3 regions of the Citrobacter sp. Marseille-Q6884 genome follow, and region 1 is predicted to be linked to each of the others. Evidence: predicted binding sites of a transcription regulator. Region 1 holds the regulator's gene; each other region holds the start of a gene.
The links. The regulator sigma-54, encoded in region 1, starts transcription at its own class of promoters, with help from an activator protein. The targets are predictions, from matches to a motif close to GTTGGCACANNTTTCGCTNT.
Positions count from the first base shown of each region.

Region 2: a site for sigma-54 is predicted at 1,201-1,220, ahead of glnA (glutamate--ammonia ligase). Genes of this name have one in related genera too.
Region 3: a site for sigma-54 is predicted at 1,099-1,118, ahead of norV (anaerobic nitric oxide reductase flavorubredoxin). Genes of this name have one in related genera too.

Region 1 is NZ_CAMDRE010000001.1:638,993-641,270, reverse strand. Features, by position in the region: gene ptsN (PTS IIA-like nitrogen regulatory protein PtsN) at 1-80, opposite strand, end outside; gene hpf (ribosome hibernation promoting factor) at 164-451, opposite strand; gene rpoN (RNA polymerase factor sigma-54) at 474-1,907, opposite strand; gene lptB (LPS export ABC transporter ATP-binding protein) at 1,954-2,278, opposite strand, start outside.
Region 2 is NZ_CAMDRE010000001.1:1,258,791-1,261,068, reverse strand. Features, by position in the region: gene typA (ribosome-dependent GTPase TypA) at 1-927, opposite strand, end outside; gene glnA (glutamate--ammonia ligase) at 1,307-2,278, shown strand, end outside.
Region 3 is NZ_CAMDRE010000001.1:46,373-48,650, reverse strand. Features, by position in the region: gene norV (anaerobic nitric oxide reductase flavorubredoxin) at 1-1,050, opposite strand, end outside; gene norR (nitric oxide reductase transcriptional regulator NorR) at 1,240-2,278, shown strand, end outside.

The sequences.
Region 1 (2,278 bases):
CTTTGGCAGTGAACGCCAGCGCGCGTACATTCCTGGTTAAGTACATTGCTCAGTTGTAGAGTCGTATCGTTATTTATCATAATTTCACCTAAGCGCTAACTGTACAAATGGCCTGTTGTGTTTCACAACAGGCCGTCCTGCACCCGCTAACTGCCCGGACAAGTTAGTGCTGTTTCAGTTTATCTTTATGTTTTGTTAACTGCCGAGCCAGTTTATCAATTAAACCGTCAATGGCGGCATACATATCCTGACCTTCCGCGCTGGCATGAATTTCGCCACCGTTCACATGCAGTGTTGCATCCGAGATGTGTGTGACTTTCTCCACTTTCAACACAATATAGACCTGATTAATCCTGTCGAAATATTGTTCAAGCTTGGCGAACTTTGTGGTGACAAAGTCGCGCAGGGCTTCAGTGATTTCGACGTTATTTCCAGTGATGTTGAGCTGCATAGTGTCTTCCTTATCGGTTGGGTCAGACCAGCTGTTTGCGCTGGTTAGACGGCGGAATGGATAAAGACTCTCGGTACTTCGCAACGGTGCGGCGCGCCACCATGATACCTTGTTCTGACAGCATAGAGGTTAACTTGCTGTCACTCAGCGGTTTCGCAGGGTTCTCCGCAGCAATTAATTTCTTCACCAGCGCGCGTATCGCTGTGGAAGAGGCTTCGCCTCCACCCTCAGTGTTAACGTGGCTGGAAAAGAAATACTTCAATTCGAAAATGCCGCGCGGACTGTGCAGATACTTTTGCGTGGTCACTCGGGAAATGGTCGATTCGTGCATCTCGACGGCCTGGGCGATATCCGCCAGCACCATCGGTTTCATATACTCTTCGCCCTGGTCAAAGAAAGCTTGCTGCTGCTCCACAATACAGCGGCTGACGCGCAACAGCGTATCATTGCGGCTTTCCAGACTTTTGATCAGCCACTTCGCATCCTGCAGGTTGCTGCGGATAAACTGGCTGTCGGCATCGTTACGCGTGCCATTACACATGGCCGCATAGTGCTGGTTAATCTGCAGGCGTGGAATGCTGTCACTGTTCAGTTCGACGACCCAGCGATCGTTATGCTTGCGCACCAGCACATCCGGGATCACATACTCCGGTTCACCTGTCTGGATCGACTGTCCCGGTCGGGGGTCAAGCGACTGAATCAGGTTGACGGCTTCTTTCAGCACATCTTCTTTCAGTCGGGTAACACGCATGAGCGTGCGGAAGTCGTGATTGGCTAACAGATCGAGATGATCGCTGATGATCAGACGGGCTTCTTCCAGCCACGGCGTGGCCTTGTCAAACTGCGAAAGTTGGATCAGCAAACAGTCGCGGAGATCTTTTGCCGCAACGCCAACAGGATCAAAGCGTTGAACGCGTTTAAGCACGGCTTCGATCTCATCCATACCGATGTCGTCATCACCCATGCTTTCGAGAATGTCATCCAGCGAAACAGTCAGATATCCAGTCTCATCAACCGCATCCACAATCGATGTGGCAATGGCGCGATCGGTATCCGAGAACGGGGTCAGCTCCACTTGCCACATCAGATAATCCTGCAGCGATTGTGTAGTCTCACCCTGATACACAGGTAGCTCGTCGTCGATGTAATCTCCACTGGTGCCAGAAGGCGTACCTGCGGTGTAAATTTCATCCCAACTGGCATCAAGCGGCAGCTCTTCCGGCATCTCTTTTTGTTCAAGCGCGTCTGCGGTGTCGAGAGGTTCGCTGTCCTGTTTATCCTGCGTATCAATTTCGTCGTGAAGATCGGTTTGCTCGAGCAGTGGGTTACTTTCCAGCGCTTGCTGAAGTTCTTGCTGAAGTTCCAGCGTGGACAACTGCAACAGGCGGATAGCCTGTTGTAGCTGAGGCGTCATGGCCAGTTGTTGGCTGAGCCTGAGTTGCAAACCTTGCTTCATGTTCAGAGTTGTTTTCTCCCGCAGTGAGGTGAAGTCTTCTACCCTATCAGAGTCTGAAGTCTTCCCCAAGGTATACGCGCTTAACGTGCTCGTCCTGCAGAATTTCTGTCGGCGTACCGTGCGCGATCAGATGCCCCTGGCTCACAATGTAGGCCCGCTCACAGACCGCCAGCGTTTCGCGCACGTTATGGTCAGTAATTAGCACGCCCAGCCCGCTGTCACGCAGGTGTTCGATGATGCGTTTAATATCAATAACGGAAATCGGGTCAACGCCCGCAAACGGTTCATCCAGCAGGATAAATTTCGGATTTGCGGCCAGAGCACGGGCGATTTCCACACGGCGGCGTTCACCACCGGAGAGCGATTGACCC
Region 2 (2,278 bases), 620 kb from region 1:
CATGGTTACGGTCGGTTCATCAACGGAGAGTGCCGGCAGCGCTTCGACATTCTGCGTATCGCAGATGGTGTCGGAGATGTTCAGCTCGCCCAGACCGGTGATCGCGATGATATCGCCCGCTTCAGCAATATCACTCTCAATACGTTCCAGACCCAGGTGGGTCAGAACTTTACCGACTTTACCGTTACGGGTTTTGCCTTCGCTATCAATGATAGTGATCTGCTGGTTCGGTTTCACTTTACCGCGTTTGATACGACCGATGCCGATAACACCAACATAGTTGTTGTAATCCAGCTGGGAGATCTGCATCTGCAGCGGGCCGTCGAGATCAACGTTCGGTGCTGGTACACGATCAACGATGGTCTGATACAGCGGAGTCATGTCTTCTGCCATATCTTCGTGATCCAGACCTGCGATACCGTTCAGCGCGGAAGCGTAAACGATCGGGAAGTCCAGCTGTTCGTCAGTTGCGTCGAGGTTAACGAACAGGTCGAATACCTGGTCAACAACCCAGTCAGGACGCGCGCCAGGACGGTCAACTTTGTTGATAACAACAATTGGCTTCAGACCGTGGGCAAAGGCTTTTTTGGTCACGAAGCGCGTCTGCGGCATCGGACCGTCCATTGCATCCACCACCAGCAGCACGGAGTCGACCATGGACATTACACGTTCAACTTCACCACCGAAGTCGGCGTGCCCCGGGGTATCAACGATGTTGATACGGTAGTCATTCCATTTGATAGCGGTGTTTTTAGCGAGGATGGTAATCCCACGCTCTTTCTCCAAATCGTTGGAGTCCATCACGCGCTCTTGGGTTTCAGCACGTGCATCGAACGTACCGGATTGTTGGAGCAGCTTGTCTACCAGGGTCGTTTTACCATGGTCTACGTGCGCGATGATGGCGATGTTACGCAAATTTTCGATCACAACTTTGCCTCAGGCATTTTAGAAATAGCGCGTTATTGTACACGGATTAATCGCAGTACAAAACAGGATCACAAACATCCTCCGCAAACAAGTATTGCAGAGTTTCTTTGTGATCACATTCACGGAGCGTTAAAAGGGTTACTTTATGTCAATTGCACCAACATGGTGCTTAATGTTCACATTAAAGCACTATATTGGTGCAACACAGCGATCATGGTGCAGCCCTTTTGCACGATGGTGCGCATGATAACGCCTTTTAGGGGCAATTTAAAAGTTGGCACAGATTTCGCTTTATAATTTTTACGGCGACACGGCCAATTTTTTGCAGAATTGTAGACTTCGTTACCACGACGACAATGACCAATCCGGGAGAGTAAGTATGTCCGCTGAACACGTTTTGACGATGCTGAACGAACACGAAGTGAAGTTTGTTGATTTGCGCTTCACTGATACTAAAGGTAAAGAACAGCACGTCACTATTCCTGCTCATCAGGTAAATGCCGAATTCTTTGAAGAAGGCAAAATGTTTGACGGCTCCTCAATCGGTGGCTGGAAAGGCATTAACGAATCAGACATGGTGCTGATGCCAGATGCTTCCACCGCGCTCATTGACCCGTTCTTTGAAGAGTCTACTCTGATCATCCGTTGCGATATCCTGGAACCGGGTACGCTGCAGGGCTACGACCGCGACCCGCGCTCCATCGCTAAACGTGCTGAAGAATACCTGCGCGCTACCGGCATCGCAGACACCGTTCTGTTCGGGCCAGAGCCAGAATTCTTCCTGTTTGATGACATCCGTTTCGGCGCATCTATTTCTGGTTCCCACGTGGCTATCGATGACATCGAAGGCGCATGGAACTCCTCCACCAAATACGAAGGTGGTAACAAAGGTCACCGTCCAGGCGTGAAAGGCGGTTACTTCCCGGTTCCTCCGGTAGATTCCTCTCAGGATATCCGTTCTACCATGTGTCTGATCATGGAAGAGATGGGCCTGGTTGTTGAAGCGCATCACCACGAAGTGGCGACTGCCGGTCAGAACGAAATCGCGACCCGCTTTAACACCATGACCAAAAAAGCGGACGAAATTCAGATTTATAAATATGTGGTTCACAACGTTGCACACCGTTTCGGTAAAACGGCGACCTTTATGCCAAAACCGATGTTTGGCGATAACGGTTCCGGTATGCACTGCCACATGTCTCTGTCCAAGAACGGCGTAAACCTGTTCTCTGGCGATAAATATGCCGGTCTGTCTGAGCAGGCGCTGTACTACATCGGCGGCGTCATCAAACACGCGAAAGCCATCAACGCCCTGGCAAACCCGACCACCAACTCCTACAAGCGTCTGGTC
Region 3 (2,278 bases), 590 kb from region 1:
GCCGCTCCAGCCGTGTGAACCAAATGCGCTGGCGCGTTTGTTACGAAAACGCAGACCGGTCATTTCTTCCACCAGACCCGCGATTTTCGGCATCATCACGTTATTCATCGTGGAGGTGCCGACCAGTACCCCTTTAGAACGGAAGACGTTTGTCAGCACCTCGTTTTTATCGCTGCGGGCGACGTTAAAGATTTTCACCGCCACGTTTGGGTCAACTTCGTTGATACCCTGAGCAATCGCATCGGCCATCATGCGGGTGTTATTGGACATGGTGTCGTAGAAAATTGTGATGCGGTCTTCCTGATAATCCGCCGCCCATTTCAGGTACATCTCAACGATCTGCGTCGGGTTGTCGCGCCATACCACACCGTGTGAGGTCGCAATCATATCGACCGGCAAATTGAAGCCGAGAATTTCGGTGATTTTCGGCGTCACCAGGCGGCTGAACGGGGTCAGGATGTTGGCGTAGTAACGCTGGCACTGTTCGAACAGTTCGGTCTGGTCAACTTCGTCATTGAACAGGCGTTCGTCGCAGTAGTGCTGACCGAAGGCGTCGTTACTGAACAGCACCGCATCGCCGGTCATGTAGGTCATCATGCTGTCCGGCCAGTGCAGCATCGGGGTTTCCACGAAGATCAGCTGCTTGCCGTTACCGATATCCAGTGAGTCGCCGGTTTTCACCACGTTGAAGTTCCATTCCGGGTGATGATGATGCCCGTTAATGGAATCAATGGCGTTATTGGTGCAGTAAATAGGGGTATCGGGAATGCAGGACATCAGCTCGGTCAGCGCACCAGCATGGTCTTCTTCTGCATGGTTAATGATGATGTAGTCAATATCCGCCAGGTCAATTTCACTGCGCAGATTCTGCACGAATTCACGACTAAACTTGTGGTCTACTGTGTCGATCAGGACATTCTTTTCTTCACGGATAAGATAGCTGTTATAGCTGCTGCCGCGCAGCGTTTTGTATTCGGTTCCGTGGAAATCACGGACTTCCCAGTCACGTTGGCCAACCCAATGAATGTTATTTTTAACCAGAATAGACATAGCAACCTCAATAATTAATTCAGCGTTTCTCAAAAAGATATTTTGCTTATTGCAGGTTGTGTGCCAACCTTTTATCTAATTGATATATATGGTTTTTAATTTATTTGCTCATTAAGTGGTAGTCAAAATGACTATGATGTTTATAGTCAATATGACAATATGCATTGTCAAAATGACCATGAGGTAGCGATGAGCTTTTCAGTTGATGTCCTGGCGGGAATCGCCATTGAATTACAAAGCGGTATTGGACATCAGGACCGTTTTCAACGCCTGATCACCACGTTGCGTCAGGTGCTGGAGTGTGACGCTTCAGCACTGCTGCGCTACGAGTCCCGACAATTTATTCCGCTGGCGATAGATGGGCTGGCACAGGACGTTCTTGGACGACGCTTTACGCTGGAGGGGCATCCGCGTCTGGAAGCGATTGCCCGTGCCGGGGATGTGGTGCGTTTCCCTGCCGACAGCGATTTACCCGATCCTTATGACGGGCTGATCCCGGGACAGGAGAGCCTGAAGGTGCACGCCTGCATCGGGTTGCCACTGTTTGCCGGGCAAAACCTGATTGGGGCGCTAACGCTGGATGGTATGGAGCCTGACCAGTTCGATGTGTTCAGCGATGAAGAACTCCGCCTGATTGCCGCGCTGGCGGCGGGCGCCCTGAGTAATGCGCTCCTGATTGAACAACTGGAAAGTCAGAATATGCTGCTTGGTTCATCCACCGCCTTTGAGCAGATAACAGAAACGCAGATGATTGGCTTGTCGCCCAATATGACGCAGCTGAAAAAAGAGATTGAGATTGTGGCGGGCTCCGATCTCAACGTGCTGATTAGCGGCGAAACGGGAACCGGCAAAGAGCTGGTGGCAAAAGCTATCCATGAAGGCTCGCCGCGAGCGGTGAATCCCCTCGTATACCTGAACTGCGCCGCGCTGCCGGAAAGCGTGGCGGAAAGCGAACTGTTTGGTCATGTGAAAGGGGCATTTACCGGGGCTATCAGCAATCGTAGCGGCAAGTTTGAAATGGCGGACAACGGTACCCTGTTTCTGGACGAGATTGGCGAGCTTTCACTGGCGTTGCAGGCTAAACTGCTGCGCGTGTTGCAGTATGGGGATATCCAACGTGTCGGGGACGATCGCAGTCTGCGCGTGGACGTCCGTGTGCTGGCGGCCACCAACCGCGATTTGCGTGAAGAGGTGCTGGCCGGGAACTTCCGTGCCGATTTGTTCCATC